DNA from 3 places in the Arthrobacter sp. YAF16 genome. Region 1 is predicted to be linked to each of the others. Evidence: riboswitches for the same ligand, from Rfam matches in the RefSeq annotation. Region 1 holds a riboswitch; each other region holds the start of a gene.
What was found. Region 1 has a riboswitch for S-adenosylmethionine ahead of AB4Y91_RS16580 (bifunctional o-acetylhomoserine/o-acetylserine sulfhydrylase). Riboswitches for the same ligand answer to the same signal wherever they lie in the genome.

Region 1 (5,867 bases):
CCTCAGGCGTTCTTGGCCGCCCGGAAGCCGGCATCGAGGTCCGCGATGATGTCGTCGATGTGCTCGAGGCCCACCGAGAGCCGGACCAGGCCGGGATTGACGCCGGCGACCGCCTGCTGCTCCGGCGAGAGCTGGCTGTGCGTGGTCGACGCCGGGTGGATGACCAGCGAGCGCACGTCACCGATGTTCGCCACATGGGAGTGCAGCTCGAGGGCGTCGACGAAGCGTTTGCCGGCCTCCGCTCCCCCTGCGAGGTTGAACGCGACGACGGCGCCGGTCCCCTTCGGGCCGTACTTCCGGCCGCGCTCGTACCAGGGGCTGGACGGCAGCCCGGCGTAGGCGACGGATTCGACGTCGTCCCTGGCTTCCAGCCATTCGGCCACCCGCAGGGCGTTGGCGACGTGCCGTTCCACCCGCAGGCTCAGCGTCTCGATCCCCTGGGCGATGAGGAAGGCGTTGAACGGCGAGACGGCCGAACCGAGGTCGCGCAGCAGCTGGACCCGGGCCTTGAGGATGAAGGACAGGTTCGCTCCCAGCGCCCCGTCCGCCCCGAGGTCGCGGGCATAGACCAGGCCGTTGTACGTGGGATCCGGGGTGTTGAAGCCGGGGAAGCGCTCCGGGTCCTTGCCGAAGTCAAAGTTGCCGGAGTCGACGATCACGCCGGCAATCGCGGCACCGTGTCCGCCGAGATACTTGGTGGCCGAATGCACCACGATGTCGGCGCCCCACTCGATCGGGCGGATCAGGTAGGGGGTGGAGAGGGTGTTGTCCACGATCAGCGGCACCCCGGCCCGGTGGGCGACGTCCGCGACGCCTTCGATGTCCAGCACGTCCTGGCGGGGGTTGGAGACCACCTCGCCGAAGAACAGCTTGGTGTTCGGCTGCACGGCATCGCGCCACTGCTCAAGGTTGTCCGGGTCCTCCACGAACGTCACGGAGATACCGAACTTCTTCAGCGTGTGGGCCAGCAGGTTGTAGGTCCCGCCATAGAGGCTGGGGCTGGCGACGACGTGGTCTCCTGCCTCGGCGATGTTGAGGATCGCGAAGGTTTCGGCGGCCTGGCCGGAACTGAGCAGGAGCGCCCCAAGGCCGCCCTCCAGGCTCGCGACCCGCTGTTCCACCGCGTCCTGGGTGGGGTTGCCGATCCGGGTGTAGATGGGGGCGAGCTCGGCGAGCGCGAACCGGTTGGCGGCGCTCTCTGCACTGGGGAAGACGAACGACGTCGTCTGGTAGATCGGCAGCGACCGCGCGCCGGTGGCGGAGTCCGGCTCCTGGCCGGCGTGGATCTGGCGGGTTTCAAAGGACCAGGCGTTGGACATCGGAGAGCTCCCTAATGACTGGGCACAGGCCGCCCCTGGCCTCTGGGGCCGGAACGGCTCTGGCGCCGCGCTTGCCTGCCGGCGGACGCCGGCGGGCCAGGTCTTCACCCGGGGCACCCCACCGCGCAAGGAGGGTTGCCGGCCAGCAAGCCGGGGCTCGATGCTGGCGCTCATGACCTGGCTTCAGTCTACGAACGCGCCATTACGCCTGGATAGCTTTGTGACGAAAATGAAGAACGGCCCCACCACCGCCCGGCGCACGCCCGGGAGCCGGAAAGTGCCGTGGTTCTGGCCGGGCAAATCCGCGCGGTGAGCTCCGGAAAATGACATCCCATCACGGTAAGGGCAGCCTAAGCTGAGAGCTCCATCACAAAGTGCCAAGATGAGGGCATGCGCATGGATCACGTCTCTTACGCCTGTGAACAAGATGGCCTGGCTGCCACCACCGAACGTATTGCGACCGCCCTCGGGGTCGAAGCCGTCAAGGGCGGAATACACCCCCGGTTCGGGACCCGCAACATGATTATCCCGCTTGCCGGGCACAAGTACCTCGAGGTCGTGGAGGTCCTGGACCACCCGGCCTCCGACAAGGCGCCGTTCGGGCAGGCAGTCCGCGCCCGCTCGGCCGCCGGCGGTGGCTGGATGGGCTGGTGCGTCGAGGTTGACGACCTGGCACCGTTTGAGGAGCGGCTGGGCCGCTCCGCCGTCAACGGCAACCGCAAGTTCCCCGACGGCCGCGAACTGGTCTGGAAGCAGATCGGCATCCTGGGCCTGATCGCGGATCCGCAGGTCCCCTACATGTTGAAGTGGGAAGGCGACCCCGCCCTGCACCCGTCCAACGCCTATGAGAGCAATGTGAAGATGTCTGCCCTCACGATCGCGGGCTCGGCCGAGCGGGTCACCGAGTGGCTGGGTGAACCGGTCGAGAAGCCGCTGGAGGACGTGGACGTGAACTGGCTGGCCCCGCACGGGACGCCGGGAATCCTGTCCGTCACCTTCGAAACCGATTCCGGAGCCGTCACGATCTGACGCTTCCTGCCCGAAAAACTTCGGCCGCCAGCAGCGGGTGCCAATGATGCCACCCACCGCTGGCGGCCGAAACACTTTAACCCGTCGCCGGCGGCGGGCCACTGGGGGCAACGCGGGTTATGCCTGCTCAGCCCAGGCCGATCGCCTTGCCGAAGAGGCTGAATCCGACGAAGGCCACGATGTCCAGCAGCGCATGCGCAATCACCAGCGGCATCACCCGGCGCGTCTTCGTGTAGATCAGCGCGAAGATGACGCCCATGACGGCGTTTCCGATGAACGGCCCGAAGCCCTGGTAGAGGTGGTAGCTGCCGCGCAGCATCGAACTGGCGAAGATCGCCAGCGGCATGCCCCAGCCGAACTTGCCGAGCCGGTCCAGCAGGTAGCCCACCACGATCACCTCCTCCACGATCCCGTGCCGGATCGCGGAGAGGATGAGGACCGGCACCGTCCACCAGTAGGAGTCCAGTGCGCTGGGGATGATCGCCGTCGTGATCCCCAGCGCCCGCCCGGCCGCGTAGAGCCCGAGCGACGGTATGCCGATCAGGGCAGCGAGGCCGAGGCCCTGGAGCAGGTCCTTGCCGGGCCGGGCGAAGTTGAAGCCCAGCTTCCGGAACGCCGAGCTGCCCGTGCCGGCGGCCATGCCGGCGGGCCGGAGTTCGGTCAGGAAATAGATCACCAGCACCACCGGGACCAGGGCGAAGATGATGTCCAGCAACTGGTACGTGAGGTCGAAATACTCCCGGCTGCTTTGCGAGCGGTTCAGCGTCGAGGTGCCCTGCGCCAGCGGCGCCCTGGTCATCTTGTCCAGCAGCTGCACTACCGAGTACACCGCCGACTGTCCGAGGGACAGGCCCAGGACAATCCAGACTTCTAGCCGCAGCCGACGGCGGGAGGGAACCAACATGGTTCTATCTTGCCTGCCGTTGCCGGGAGTTGACTGCAAGTGCCTATGCTTGGGCTGTGAGTGCGCCCGGGAAAATCATCATGATCCGGCATGGCCAGTCCGCCGCCAACGCCGACACCTCGATCTACAACCGGGTGCCCGATTACCGGATCCCGCTGACCCCGCTCGGCGTCGAGCAGGCCACGGCCGCGGGCGAGCAGCTGCGGCGGGAGCTGGACGGGCAAAGGGTGTGCGTCTACGTCTCCCCCTACCTGCGGGCCTACCAGACCCTCGAGGCGCTCCAGCTGGGCTCCCTGATCGAACGCGTGATCGAAGAGCCGCGGCTGCGCGAACAGGACTGGGCGAATTTCCAGATCGCCGGGGACATCGAGGACCAGAAGGAGCTCCGCAACGCCTACGGCCACTTCTTCTACCGGTTCCGGGAAGGCGAATCGGGCTCCGACGTCTACGACCGGATCTCCTCGTTCATGGAGACCCTCTACCGGCACTGGTCCAAGCCGAACTATGCGCCGAACGCCTTGTTCGTGACGCACGGGCTGACCATGCGGCTGTTCTGCATGCGCTGGTTCCACTGGTCGGTGGAGTACTTCGAGTCGCTGAACAACCCGGACAATGCCGAAATCCGGACCCTGCTGCGCACCCGGCAGGGCAAGTACGAGCTGGACAAGCCGTTCAGCCAGTGGGAGGACCGCCGGGTGGACGAGACCGTGCTGGACGCCCCGCCTATGTTCTTCTAAGGGATGTTCTTCCAGACGCTGTCCGGGGCGGGCCTCAGGGCGATGACCTGGTGGAACTTCCCGCTCGCGCCGGTCTGATCCGGTGCTTCCTCCGCCCGGACCAGTTCCACGTTCGCCAGGCCCTGGGCGGCCAGGAACCCGGACAGCTTCGCCGCCACGTCCTGCCACACCGCGTCCGCCGCGGCGCCCGGCTCCAGCTGGAGCCGCACCCGCAGCGCCGCCGGACCGGACTGGACCAGCTGGCAGCGGTGGACGCCCGGCGCGTCGTCGATGGGGGCTGTGATGGCGAGGGGCAGGACACTCACCGTGCCGCCGCGGCCGTTGTCCAGGTGCAGGACGTCATCGTGCCGGCCGGCCACCCGGATGGCGGGCAGCGGGTTGCCGCACTCACAAGGGCCGGGCTTGGCGACGACGGAGTCACCGAGGTCGTAGCGGATCAGCGGCTGGACCCGGTTGGCGAGATTGGTCAGCAGCACCGTGTGGGACGGCTCCCCCGCGGGCGTGGGACCGTAGTCCTCCTCGACCGGTTCCAGGATCACCCAGTCACTGTTGACGTGCAGCCAGCCGCGGGGGCAGTCCAGGGCAATCGGGGTGAACTCGGAGGCAGCGTAGACATTGTGCACCGCGCCGCCCAGCGCCGCGGCCAGGCGCTCCCGGTCCCCGACGGATTCGCCGCTGGACTCCACAATCACGGGCCGGATGTGCAGCCGGCCCGCGTCCTGTTCCTCGGCCAGCAGTTCGAGGGCGCTGGGGTAGGCCACCAGCAGGGCCGGGTCGAAAGCGTTAAGCGCCTGCACCAGCGTCTCCAGCGGTTGCTGCACGGAGAACATGCGGTAGGCCCGTCGGCGGCCCCGGCTGCGGCGCCGTTCGGACTCGAGCCAGACGGCCCCGGCGAAGTGGCCGCCGGTGCCCAGCACCGCGGCGGCACGGATTCCCCGCCGCAGCATCGCGAGCAGCCGGCGGGCGTCGAGGGCGGTCCCGACGATCCGAACGCCCTGGGCCCGGTAGCAGGCGACGGCGGCCTGGTCGTGCACGAATAATCCGGGGTGGCCCGTGGTTCCGGAGCTGGTGCAGGCGAAATAGCGGCCGCGGTAGCGAGTGCCGACCAGGGACGGGTCGGCGACGAAGCCCTCGAGGTCCGCCCGGGTGATGGCCGGATCGGTCACCCAGTCGTCGAAGCGTGCCATCAGCTGCGACTTCGTGACCGGCGGCAGGTCCCGGAGCGGGATGTCCTCGGCCGGGAGGCCGCGGTAGAGTTCCCGGTAGAACGGGGAGCTCGTGCGGGCATGGGCCACGAGGGCGGCCAGCCGGGCGTCCCGGCGCCGGGCCAGGGCCGGCACTCCGCCGCGCTTGGCCCGCACCAGGTCGATCATGGTGGCGAGTTCCCTGGCGAAGCCGGTCATGGCGTTCCTCCTTGGCCTCCGGTGCGCGCCGGTCAGCGGGCGCGGACCCCGGCGCGCCAGACGGCGTGGGTGAGCGGCATGCCTGGCCGGTATGCCAGATGGGTGGCGGACGGGGCGTTGAGCAGGTGCAGATCCGCCCGGTTGCCCACGGCGATGGAGCCGACCGCCCGCTCGCCGTCGACGTCGTTCCCGGACTCCCGGCCCAGCGCCAGCGCACCGCCGTACGTCGCCGCCCGGACGGCTTCGTGCACGCTGAGCCGCATCTGCAGCACGGCGGTGGTGACGCAGAACGCCATCGAGCTCGTATAGGAGGTGCCGGGGTTGCAGTTGGAGGCGAGCGCTAGCTGGACGCCGGCGTCAAGCAGTTCCCGGGCCGGAGCCAGCGGCTGCCGGGTGGACAGGTCGCAGGCCGGCAGGCAGGTCGCGACGGTGCCGCGCTCGCCCGCGCCGGCCGCTGCCTCCCAGCCGGACCAGC
Region 2 (5,867 bases), on a different contig from region 1:
CCGAGGGACTCCACCTCGAACACGTGGGAAAGCCCGTACCGAGCCTGGACCACATCAACATGACGGTCGCCGTGCTGCGCGGCGTGGGCGTGGCGGTCGATGACTCGGTGCCGAACCACTGGGTTATTTCCCCCGGCCCGATCCGCGCCTTCGACCAGCGGATCGAACAGGACCTCTCCAATGCCGGGCCGTTTCTCGCCGCGGCCCTCGCCACCCGCGGAACCGTGCGGATCCCCAACTGGCCGGCCGGGACCACCCAGGTCGGCGATCTCTGGCGCGGCATCCTGGCCACCATGGGCGCCACCGTGACGCTGGAGCACGGCACCCTGACCGTGAGCGGCGGCCCGGAGATCAAGGGCGGCGACTTTGACGAAACCAGCGAACTCGCCCCGACCGTGGCAGCCCTCTGTGCCCTGGCCACCGGCCCCTCCCGGCTGAGCGGCATCGCCCACCTCCGGGGCCACGAAACCGACCGGCTTGCCGCCCTCGTCGCGGAAATCAACCGCCTTGGCGGGGACGCCGAAGAGACCCCCGACGGACTCATCATTAGGCCGGCGAAGCTGCACGGCGGCGTCGTGCACAGCTACGCGGACCACCGCATGGCCACCGCGGGCGCAATCCTCGGTCTCGCCGTCCCGGACGTGGAGGTCGAGGACATCGCCACCACGGCCAAGACCATGCCCGGCTTCCCGCAGCTGTGGGGGGCCATGCTCAGCCAGGCAAGCACCGCAGACAAGGACGCCGCCGGTGGCACGCAGCACTGACTCCTGGGACGAATCCGACGTCCGGATCCGCCCCAACAAAAAGGGCTCCCGCCCCCGCACCAAGGACCGGCCCAGCTACGACGACGCCGTCACCGGCCGGATCGTCACCGTGGACCGCGGACGCTACACCGCCGTCGTCGGCGAGGGCACCGCCGACGAACGCAAGATCATCGCGGCGCGGGCCAGGGAGCTGCGCCGCAACCCCGTAGTTGCCGGGGACTTCGTCTCGCTCGTCGGGGACGTCAGCGGCGAACCCGACACCCTGGCCCGGCTGGTCAAGATCCAGGACCGCAGGACGCTGTTGCGCCGCAGCGCGGACGACACGGACCCGATCGAACGCGCCGTCGTCGCCAACGCCGACCAGCTCGTCGTTGTCGTGGCCGCAGCCAACCCGGAACCCCGCACCGGCTTCATCGACCGCGCTCTGGTGGCCGCCTACGACGCCGGCATCGAACCGCTGCTGCTCGTCACCAAGGCCGACGTCAAGGACCCCGCCGAGCTGCTGGCCAACTACCAGCACCTGGATTTCCCGGTGATCATCTCCAAAACCGCGGATTCGGCCGCCTCCGGCATCGACGCCCGCTCCGATGACGGCCTGTCCGCCCGGCTGGACAAGGCCGCCGTGTCGCAGCTGCGGGACTACCTCGACGGGAAGGTCACCGTCATGCTGGGCCACTCCGGCGTCGGCAAATCCACCATGGTGAACGCACTCACCGGCGCCGAACGGGCCACCGGCGGCGTCAACGCGGTCACCGGCCGCGGCCGCCACACCTCCTCCTCCGCGCTGGCGCTGAAGGTCAGCGATGCGCCTGCGGGCAGCTGGATCATCGACACCCCGGGCATCCGCTCCTTCGGCCTGGCCCATGTGGACCCGGACAGGATCCTGCGTTCCTTCCCGGACCTGGCGCCCGGCACCGATGACTGCGAGCGGGGCTGCAAGCACGACGCCACCGCCGTCAATTGCGGCGTGGACGCCTGGGTGCAGGGCGGCCACGCGGGCCCGTCCGGCCCGGCCCGGCTCGCGTCGCTGCGCCGGCTGCTGGGCACCGATCCGCGGCTGGAAGCGCAGGACACCAAGGAACTCGGCAGCGTCTCATAGCCGCGTCTACTTGGCGGCAGCGACGTGGCCTCCCGGTCCGCGGCGCGTTTTGACGGTAGTTTGGAAGCATGAGCCAACCAGCTTCGAGCTACAACGATGACCTGCGCCTTGCCCATGTACTGGCAGATTCCGTAGATTCCCAGACCATGAGCCGCTTCAAGGCGCTCGACCTTCGGATCGAGACGAAGCCGGACCTGACCCCCGTCACCGACGCGGACAAGTCCGCCGAGGAAGCCATCCGCGGGCAGCTGTCCCGCTCCCGCCCGCGCGACGCCGTCCTGGGCGAGGAGTTCGGCAGCTCCGGCCACGGTTCGCGCCGCTGGATCATCGACCCGATCGACGGCACCAAGAATTTCGTCCGCGGCGTCCCGGTCTGGGCCACCCTGATCGCCCTCGTCGACGAAGGCGAACCCGTGGTGGGCGTCGTCAGCGCCCCCGCACTGGGCAAGCGCTGGTGGGCCGCAAAGGGCGCCGGCGCCTACATGGGCCGCTCACTGGCCGCCGCGACCCGGCTGCGGGTCTCCAACGTCTCCCGGCTCGCCGATGCGTCACTGTCCTATTCGAGCCTCGGCGGCTGGAAGCAGCGCGGCAACCTCGACGAGTTCCTCGGACTCACCGAGGAGGTCTGGCGTACCCGCGCCTACGGCGATTTCTGGTCCTACTGCCTCGTGGCCGAAGGCGCCGTCGACATCGCCTGCGAGCCCGAACTCAACCTCTACGACATGGCGGCGCTGGTCCCGATCGTGACGGAGGCCGGCGGCCGCTTCACCTCGCTCGAGGGAGAGGACGGCCCCTTCGGCGGCAACGCGCTGGCGACCAACTCGATCCTGCACTCCGAAGTCCTCAAGCGCCTCAACCCGGGCCTCGACGACCTGCTCTAGCCGGCCACGCCCGAGGCAGCCCGTAACACTACGCTTCATATTCCGCCCTCCCTTTTCCGTGCGACCGGCCATGTCCTAGGCTCGAAGCAGGTCACGAGTGCCAGCGCAAAACCCCGGTTTGCTGGCCGGCAACCCTCCATTCGCGGCGGGGTGCCCCGGGTGACGACCTGGCCGGTCCGGAGCGGACCCGGCAAGCGCGGATCCCCTGTGTGCGGGGTCCTTTTCGAGCGAGGTCCCATGACGACTGCCACCATCCCCACCCACACCACCAGCGCCGGCGGCCCGGAGTTCACCGACGCACGCTTCGACGCCGCCCGCCGGCCACTGTCCGCGGTTTCCGGCGCCGAAATCCTGGCCCCCCTGATCCAGGGCGGCCAGGTCCGGTACGCCAACCTGGACTACGGAGCCTCCGCCCCGGCGCTGTCCGTGGTGTCCGCCTACCTGAACGAGATCCTGCCGTACTACGCCAGCGTGCACCGCGGCGCCGGCTACGCCTCCCAACTGAGTACCTCGGTGTACGAAAACGCCCGGAACATCGTCCGCGGGTTCGTCGGCGGCCGTCCGGATGACTCCGTGATCTTCACCCGGAACACCACCGACGCACTGAACCTGCTGGCCGGCTGCCTGCCCGTCGACGACGGCCGACACACCGGCGAGGTGCTTTACCTCGACATCGAGCACCACGCCAACCTGCTGCCCTGGCAAAACGTCCCGCACCGCAGCGTCGTCGCGGCGCCCACCCTGGCCGGCACCGTGGAGCGGCTCCGGGCGGAACTCGCCCTCGGCGGAGTAAGCCTGCTCGCCGTGACCGGCGCGTCCAACGTCACCGGCGAAATCCTGCCGATCCGTGAGCTGGCCGCGCTGGCGCACGAATTCGGCGCCCGGATCGCCGTCGATGCGGCCCAGTTGGCCCCGCACCGCCGCATCAACATCGCCGCGGACGACGTCGACTACCTCGCCTTCTCCGGCCACAAGCTCTACGCCCCGTTCGGCGCCGGCGTGCTGGTGGGCCGGCCGGACTGGCTGGACGCCGGCACCCCGCACTTGGCTGGCGGCGGCGCAGTACGGGACGCACGACTCGACGCCGTCAGCTGGACCACCGGGCCGGCCCGCCACGAGGGCGGCTCCCCCAATGTCCTGGGCGCGGCCGCGCTGGCCCGCGCCAGCCAGGTTATCGAGGCGCTGGACGAGCAGCAGTGGCACGCCCACGAGGACGCCATCCGTTCCTTCCTGGTCGAGGGGCTGGAGCGGATCGACGGCGTAACGGTCCACCACATCTTCGAGGACACCGGCCGGGAAGGCGGCCCCGGGACGATCGGCGTGGTCAACTTCTCGGTCGCCGGTTACGACGCAGGCCTGGTCGCCGCATACCTGTCCGCGGAGCACGGCATAGGCCTGCGCGACGGCCGGTTCTGCGCCCACCCGCTGCTAAAACGGCTCGGCCTGCCCGCCGGTTCGCTCCGGGCCAGCTTCGGCCTCGGCTCACGGCTCAACGACGCGCAGCGGCTGCTCGCCGGGCTCCAGGAGCTGCGGCGGAACGGCCTGGGCTGGGACTACGTCGTGGACGCCGGACGCTGGGTGCCGGCCAACGACACGCGCAGCTATCCGCACTGGGCGCCGAACACGCCTGGCACCGCTGGCGCAGCCCCCTGCTCCGTCGACTGACCGGCAGCGCAGCCCGGGCCGCGTGCGGTAAATTCGACAGGTACGCACCAGAGCTGCCGAAGGAGATCGCACGTGGCACGCGGCGGCCCCAAACTGCACCACCCCGGACTGCAGGGTGGCCCAAAACTGCAGCACCAGCGGCGGCGGGAGCTCGGGCAGAGCTTCCAGGACGGCGGCGAGCACTACGACCGGGTCCGGCCCGGCTATCCGGCGGATTCGGCCGATTGGCTGATCCCGGCCGGGGCCCACGACGCCGCCGACCTGGGCGCCGGGACCGGTAAGTTCACGGCGCTCCTGGTCCAACGGGGGCTCAGGACCGTGGCCGTCGATCCGTCCCCGGACATGCTCGACCAGCTGCGCCGCGCCCTCCCGGAAGTCGCCGCCGTCGAGGGTACCGCCGAACACACCGGGCTGGCTTCGGGGGCCTTCGACCTGGTCACGGTGGCCCAGGCCTGGCACTGGTGCGATCCCCTGCTGGCCAGTACCGAGGCGGCTCGGATCCTGCGGCCGCACGGCGTTCTCGGCCTGATCTGGAACCAGCTCGACACCTCGGTCCCCTGGGTGCACAGGCTGTCCCGGATCATGCATGCGGGGGACGTCCACAAGCCCCACTTCACGCCGCCGCTGGGACCGGAATTCATCGGGCTGGAGAGTCATCTCACCCGCTGGGAGGATCCAGTAACCACGCAGGACGTCATGGAACTGACCAAATCCCGCAGCTACTACCTGCGGGCAGGCGAGAGCACCAGGGCCAAGGTGCTCGCTAACCTCGACTGGTACCTGCACGAGCACCTAGGACACACTGCCGGGCAGCTCCTGCCGCTTCCCTACCTGACGCAAAGCTGGCGTGCCGTCAAAGCCTGAGGTTCCCGCATTGCACTGACCACGCCGCGGCGCCTATTATTTCGGTGTGCCTAACTTATATTTGTAGGCACTCAGGAACTTCTTGGGAGCCCGCAGTGCTGGACGTAGCCGGACACGAACCCCTGCCCGCGGGGAAACCGCCTGCCCGCAGGATCAGGGGTAGCCGCCGGGCTTTGCTGGGCCTGCTCGGCCCGGCGTTCGTGGCTGCCATCGCCTATGTGGACCCCGGCAACGTCGCCGCCAACCTGACGGCCGGGGCACAGTACGGTTATCTGCTCGTCTGGGTCCTCGTCGCCGCCAACGTCATGGCGGTGCTGGTCCAGTACCAGTCCGCCAAGCTCGGCATCGTCACCGGCAAGAGCCTCCCGGAGATCCTCGGCGAGCGGCTCCGGCCGGCCTGGCGCCGCGCCTTCTGGGTCCAGGCCGAGATTGTGGCCGCAGCCACCGACCTCGCCGAGGTGGTGGGCGGCGCGGTGGCCTTGTACCTGCTCTTCGGCCTTCCGCTCCCCCTCGGCGCCGTCATTGTGGGCGGCATTTCGATGGCCCTGCTCGCCGTGCAGAGCCGCAACCAGCAGCGCCCCTTCGAGTTCGTCA
Region 3 (5,867 bases), on a different contig from region 1:
TCTTGCGGTGGTTGCGCAGGTCCGGACGGCGCCACTGGCCGTGCACGGGCCGCAGCGGCAGCATGGGCCGCCAGCGGATCTTGCTGGCCTTGAGCCGGGCGATGAGCTTGCTGTACCCCTTGATCCGCAGGGTGCCCAAGTGGTCGAACAGGAGGCGGACTTCGACGCCGCGCTCGGCGGCCTCTTCCATCGCCGTCAGCAGGTCATCCGTGATGTGGTCCGAGCTGAGGATGTAGAACTCGGCGTTGATAAAGGACTCGGCTTCGCGCACGGCCGCCGCCATCGCCTTGATCGAATCCGGGTAGCCGGGCAGGAGCTCCACGTGGTTGCCGTCCACCATGGGCAGGGAACCGAGCGTCTTGTTCAGCTCCGCTGCGGAGGACACCCATTCCGGGCCCTCGTACTTGCTTTCCACCATGGCCAGTTCCGACGTCCCGGCCCGCACCCGGGTGTTCACCGCGTCCTGCTGCGCCCGGCGCTTGCGGGAGAGCCGGAAGTTGCCGAAGAGCAGGAAGAGGACCACGCCTACGGCCGGAACGAAAAAGATGATCAGGAGCCAGGCCATGGCCGTGGTGGGGCGGCGGTTGCCCGGGATGATGCCGAGGGCAACGACCCGGATACCGAGGTCGATGACGGTCAGGATCAGGATCACCCAGGACGGAAGTGACCCCGCCAGCGAAAATGGCCACAGCACAGGCAAACCCCTCAAGCTCCAGACCCGCGGAACAGTTCCGGAACGGGCAACCCGCACAGCTTATCCCGACCCGGGCCGCACTAAGCTGAAGGCATGACTACCCCCGCCTCTGTTCCGGCCCGCGCGACGGTGCTGGTGTTCCTCGATCCCGCGTTTGAGAACGGCCGCGTCGCCGACTCGTCCAAGCCGCAGCTGATGGCCACCGACCAGGGTGCCACCCGCGGCGACGGCGTTTTCGAGTCGCTGCTGGTGGTGGGGGGACGCCCGCGCAAGCTGCAGGCCCACCTGACCCGGCTGGCCGGCTCGGCGCGCGCGCTGGAGTTGGACATCCCGGCGGAGGACGCCTGGCGGCGCGCGATCGAGACCGCGGTCAGCGAATACCGCGGCCGGGCCGCCACGGCGGTCGGAGCCGCCGGCGACGGGGCCGGCGGAGCGGACGAGGTCGTGGTGAAGCTGCTCGCCAGCCGCGGCGTGGAGGGCGCGGCCACGCCGACGTGCTGGGTGCAGGCCTCCCCGCCGCCGGAAGCCGGCCGCCGGCAGCGCGAGACCGGCATCGACGTCATCCTGCTGGACCGCGGCTACGACAGCGAGGTGGGCGAACGCGCCCCGTGGCTGCTGCTGGGCGCCAAGACCCTGTCCTACGCGGTCAACATGGCGGCGCTCCGGTACGCCCACCACCAGGGCGCGGACGACGTCATCTTCACCTCCGCCGACGGCCGGGTCCTGGAGGGCCCGACGTCGACCGTGCTGCTGGCGCACCTGGAGACCAGCGACGACGGCGCCGGCGGCGTCCGCACCGTGCGCCGGCTGATCACCCCGCAGCTGGACAGCGGAATCCTCCCGGGCACCTCGCAGGGCGCCCTGTTCACCGCGGCCAAGGCCGCCGGGTGGGAGCTCGGCTACGGCCCGCTGGTACCTGCCGATCTGTACGACGCCGACGCCGTCTGGCTCATCTCAAGCATCCGGCTCCTCGCCCCGGTGAACCACATCGACGGCAAGGAGATCGGCACCCCCGAACTGCGGCGGCAGCTCACGGCCGAGCTCAACGAACTGTTCGCCACGATCGAGTAGGATCCGGCCGGTCCCGGGTGATGCTGCTCCGCCCCCGGAAAGGTGCCATGCCAGCGTCCGCGTGACTTAACATGACGACGCCGCCGGTGCCGCCGGCGTCGTAAGTGCTACGTTTTTGGGGAGTAATGAGACCCGGCGCCAAGCCCTGACTGGCCGGTCGGCAACCCTCCCTTTCGCGGCGGGGTGCCTCAGGTGAATACTCGGCATATCGACCATTCGAGCTGCAAGCGTGAAAGTAAGGAGATCCGTCGTGCCCGACGCATCCGCACCCGCTGTGCCCGCCACAGCCCCAGCCCAATCCCCCGCCGCACCCGGACCCGCCGAGGAAAGACTGGCGTACCGGCTGTTCACCGGGCCCGATGACCGCAGCTTCTGCGAGCGCGTTTCGGCCGCCCTGGCCGAGGGCTACGTCCTGCACGGCAGCCCCTCCGCCACCTTCAACGGCAGCACCGTGATCGTGGCCCAGGCCGTCGTGCTGCCGGCCGCGATCGCGAGCGCCGACGCCGCCGTCGCCAACGCGGTGGATGAGCTCGACGGCGCCGAGTTCACCGGCGAGGGCCACGCATGAGTTACGCCGGAGACCTGAGCCCGCAGGAAGCCTGGGCCAAGGTCGGGGCGGGCGCCATCCTGGTGGACGTCCGCACCGAGGCGGAATGGTCGCAGATCGGCGTCCCGGTCACCGGGGCCGGCACCGAAGACCGGCAGGCTCCGCTCTTCGTCCAGTGGACCCTGGCCGGCGGAGCCCCCAACCCGCGTTTCCTGGAGCAACTGCAGCAGCAACTCCAGCGGCAACTGCGGCAGCACGCGCCTGGCGCCACGGCGGCCGAGCTCATCTTCCTGTGCCGTTCCGGCGCCCGCTCGGTCGCCGCCGCGAACGCCGCCACGGCGGCCGGCTTCACCGCCTACAACGTCCTCGAGGGCTTCGAAGGCGAACCGGGCCCGACCGGCGCCCGGACCGTGAACGGCTGGAAGAACCACGGCCTGCCGACCAACCTGGAAAGCACTAAGTGAGCTTCAATCCCAATGCCCAGGGCTGGAGCCCGGACACCCAGGCCGTCCGCGGCGGACTCGACCGCACCGGGTTCCAGGAAACCACCGAACCGATCTTCCTGAACTCGGGCTTCGTCTACGAATCCGCCGCCGCGGCTGAGCGCGCCTTCACCGGCGAGGACGAACGGTTTGTCTATTCCCGCTACGGCAACCCCTCGGTGGCCACCTTCCAGGAACGCCTCCGGCTGTTGGAGGGAACCGAGGCGTGCTTTGCGACGGCGTCGGGCATGTCAGCGGTGTTCACCGCGCTCGGGGCATTGCTGGGGGCCGGCGACCGCGTGGTCGCCGCCCGCTCGCTCTTCGGATCCTGCTTCGTCATCCTCAATGAGATCCTGCCGCGCTGGGGCGTGGAGACAGTCTTCGTGGACGGCCCGGACCTAGAGCAGTGGCGGTCGGCGCTGGCCGTGCCGACGACGGCCGTGTTCTTCGAATCTCCCTCGAACCCCATGCAGGAAATTGTGGACATCGCCGCCGTAAGCGAACTGGCGCACGCCGCCGGTGCGACCGTGGTGGTGGACAACGTCTTCGCCACTCCCCTGCTGCAGCGGTGCGGGGAGCTGGGCGCGGACGTGGTCGTGTACTCCGGCACCAAGCACATCGATGGCCAGGGCCGGGTGCTCGGCGGCGCGATCCTGGGCACCCGGGAATTCATCGAGGGCCCGGTCAAGCAGCTCATGCGCCACACCGGCCCGGCATTGTCCGCCTTCAACGCCTGGGTGCTGAGCAAGGGACTGGAGACGATGGCCCTGCGGGTGAACCGCTCGTCCGCCTCGGCGCTTCGGCTGGCCGAATGGCTGGAGGCCCAGCCCGCGGTCAGCTGGGTTAAGTACCCGCTGCTGCCGTCCCACCCGCAGTACGAGCTGGCCGCCAGGCAGATGAAAGCCGGCGGCACGGTGTTGACTCTGGAGCTTTCGCCCTCGCCCGGCCGCTCCGCCAAGGAAGCCGCGTTCGCGCTGCTGGACGCGTTGCGGATCATCGATATTTCCAACAACCTCGGTGATTCAAAGTCCCTGATCACCCATCCGGCCACCACCACGCACCGCGCCATGGGCCCGGAGGGGCGCGCGGCTATCGGGCTGAGCGACGGCGTCGTGCGGCTCTCGGTGGGGCTGGAAGACGTCGAGGACCTGATCCGCGACCTCGGGCAGGCGCTCAAGCAGGTCTAGCCCCGGCGCACCCGCGAAAGCACGGGGGCCGGTTCTGACATTCCCTCGGCGTCCGCACCGTGCATCGTGACCCGCACGGCATGGGCGACGACGGCGGCCAGGCCGGCGTCGTCGGAGGGGGTGTCCAGCCCCGGAGCGCAGAGCGCCTGGCGCTGCAACTGCGAGCCCGTGCCGTGCGCCAGGACGCGGTCCACGCCGCGGCGCACCAGGTCCAGCTCCCCTTGCTCCGCCAGGACGGGGGCCACGAAGTCGACCAGGGCGTGCGCCACCTCGCCGGCGGGAGCGGGACGGAAGCTGCCGAAGTCCAGCAGCTCGCCGCGCAGCCCGCAGTTGCTGGCCTGCCACGCGGCCATTTTTAGCAGGACCGTCGGCACCGGGGCCGGATCCACGCCGTCGCGCCACTCCCGGCTGGCGGACTCCACGAGGGCGCGCACCAGCACCGCGATCAGCGCCGCGTCCTCCGCCCGCAGGCAGACATCCGCGACCCGGACCTCCACAGTGGGGTGGTGGCGGGCCAGCCGGGCATCAAAATAGATCATCCCTTCGTCGAACAGCACCCCGCTTTCCAGCAGCCTCGTGACCACCCGCCGGTAGACCGGAAGGCTCCCAAATATCATGGAGGGCCCCGCCGCCGGCCAGCGGTTCCAGGCCTGGGTGCGGTAGCTTTCGAAGCCGGTCTCCGTCCCGTTCCAAAAGGGTGAGTTGGCGCTGAGCGCGATCAGCACCGCCAGTTTGTCCCGGATCCGGTCGAGGACGGCGACGCCCTCCTCGGGGGACTCGATGAAGGTATGGACGTGGAAGCCGCACGTCAGCTGCTCCTGCACCGTAAGGCCGAAGCGCTTCTGCATGGTGGCGTACCGCGGGTTGGGCGTCGTGTGGGTGGCAGCTGCCAGCGGCGATGTGGCCAGGGCTGCCACCCGGGCTCCGTGCATCCGGGCTACGCGGCCCGCGAAAGCCCGGGACTGCCTGATTTGCTGGAGCAGCGCGCTGTGGTCAAGGCAGGGCACGGTCTGGGTCTCGATCTGCTCCAGCTTGAGCTCGAAACTGAAGCCCGAGTCATCGTGGTTCGGATCCGCGGCAGACGCCGCCGTGGCGTCGGCAGACGCCGCGGCCGCTGCCGCGGTGGCGGGTTTCAGTCCGCGCAACAGTGCGTCGGCCAGTGCCAGCGGGACCCCGGTAACGGGATCCACGATCAGCAGTTCCTCCTCTACGCCAAAGGTGCGCATGCAACCATTGTGCGTCAGCACCCGCCCCGGCGCGCTACCCCAAAATCGCCGCTCAGACGATTCAGTCCTGGAAATACTCGATCTTGGCGCCGATGGTGTTAAGCCGCTCGGCCAGGTCCTCGTAGCCGCGTTCGATCACGTAAATGTTGCGCAGCTCTGACACACCACGCGCGGCGAGCATGGCCAGCAGCAGGCAGGCAGCCGGGCGCAGGGCCGGCGGGCAGCCGACTTCCGCGGCCCGCCACTTGGTGGGCCCGTTGACGTAGATCCGGTGCGGATCCAGCAGCTGGACCTGGGCGCCCAGCTTGTTCAGCTCGGTCAGGTAGATGGCCCGGTTCTCGTAGACCCAGTCATGGATCATCGTCTGGCCGTGGGCGTTGGCGGCGATGACGGCGAAGAACGGCAGGTTGTCGATGTTCAGGCCGGGGAATGGCATCGGGTGGATCTTGTCCGTTGGCGCCCGCAGCTCGGAGGGTTTGGTGGTGACGTCCACCAACCGGGTGCGGCCGTTGCGGGCAAGGTACTCCGCGGATACCTCCAGCCGCTGGCCCATCTGCTCGAGGGTCGCCAGTTCGATCTCCATGAACTCGATCGGGACGCGGCGGATCGTGACTTCGGAGTTGGTCACGATGCCGGCGGTGATCAGGCTCATCGCCTCGA

Region 2: linked by a shared signal. The riboswitch ahead of AB4Y91_RS04470 (aminotransferase class V-fold PLP-dependent enzyme) and the one ahead of AB4Y91_RS16580 (bifunctional o-acetylhomoserine/o-acetylserine sulfhydrylase) in region 1 are both predicted to bind S-adenosylmethionine.
Region 3: linked by a shared signal. The riboswitch ahead of AB4Y91_RS00220 (DUF1737 domain-containing protein) and the one ahead of AB4Y91_RS16580 (bifunctional o-acetylhomoserine/o-acetylserine sulfhydrylase) in region 1 are both predicted to bind S-adenosylmethionine.

What each region holds. Positions count from the first base shown of each region.
Region 1 is NZ_JBFRDC010000013.1:17,678-23,544, reverse strand. It holds gene AB4Y91_RS16580 (bifunctional o-acetylhomoserine/o-acetylserine sulfhydrylase) at 3-1,319, opposite strand; SAM riboswitch class IV at 1,382-1,497, opposite strand; gene AB4Y91_RS16575 (VOC family protein) at 1,710-2,348, shown strand; gene AB4Y91_RS16570 (CPBP family intramembrane glutamic endopeptidase) at 2,476-3,252, opposite strand; gene AB4Y91_RS16565 (histidine phosphatase family protein) at 3,333-3,989, shown strand; gene AB4Y91_RS16560 (phenylacetate--CoA ligase family protein) at 3,986-5,392, opposite strand; gene hutI (imidazolonepropionase) at 5,425-5,867, opposite strand, start outside.
Region 2 is NZ_JBFRDC010000001.1:946,231-952,097, reverse strand. It holds gene aroA (3-phosphoshikimate 1-carboxyvinyltransferase) at 1-764, shown strand, start outside; gene rsgA (ribosome small subunit-dependent GTPase A) at 748-1,863, shown strand; gene hisN (histidinol-phosphatase) at 1,932-2,744, shown strand; SAM riboswitch class IV at 2,834-2,947, shown strand; gene AB4Y91_RS04470 (aminotransferase class V-fold PLP-dependent enzyme) at 2,982-4,409, shown strand; gene AB4Y91_RS04465 (class I SAM-dependent methyltransferase) at 4,482-5,273, shown strand; gene AB4Y91_RS04460 (Nramp family divalent metal transporter) at 5,369-5,867, shown strand, end outside.
Region 3 is NZ_JBFRDC010000001.1:45,574-51,440, reverse strand. It holds gene cls (cardiolipin synthase) at 1-694, opposite strand, end outside; gene AB4Y91_RS00225 (aminodeoxychorismate lyase) at 788-1,765, shown strand; SAM riboswitch class IV at 1,887-2,001, shown strand; gene AB4Y91_RS00220 (DUF1737 domain-containing protein) at 2,016-2,333, shown strand; gene AB4Y91_RS00215 (rhodanese-like domain-containing protein) at 2,330-2,776, shown strand; gene AB4Y91_RS00210 (O-succinylhomoserine sulfhydrylase) at 2,773-3,981, shown strand; gene AB4Y91_RS00205 (glutamate--cysteine ligase 2) at 3,978-5,207, opposite strand; gene AB4Y91_RS00200 (UDP-N-acetylglucosamine 1-carboxyvinyltransferase) at 5,269-5,867, opposite strand, start outside.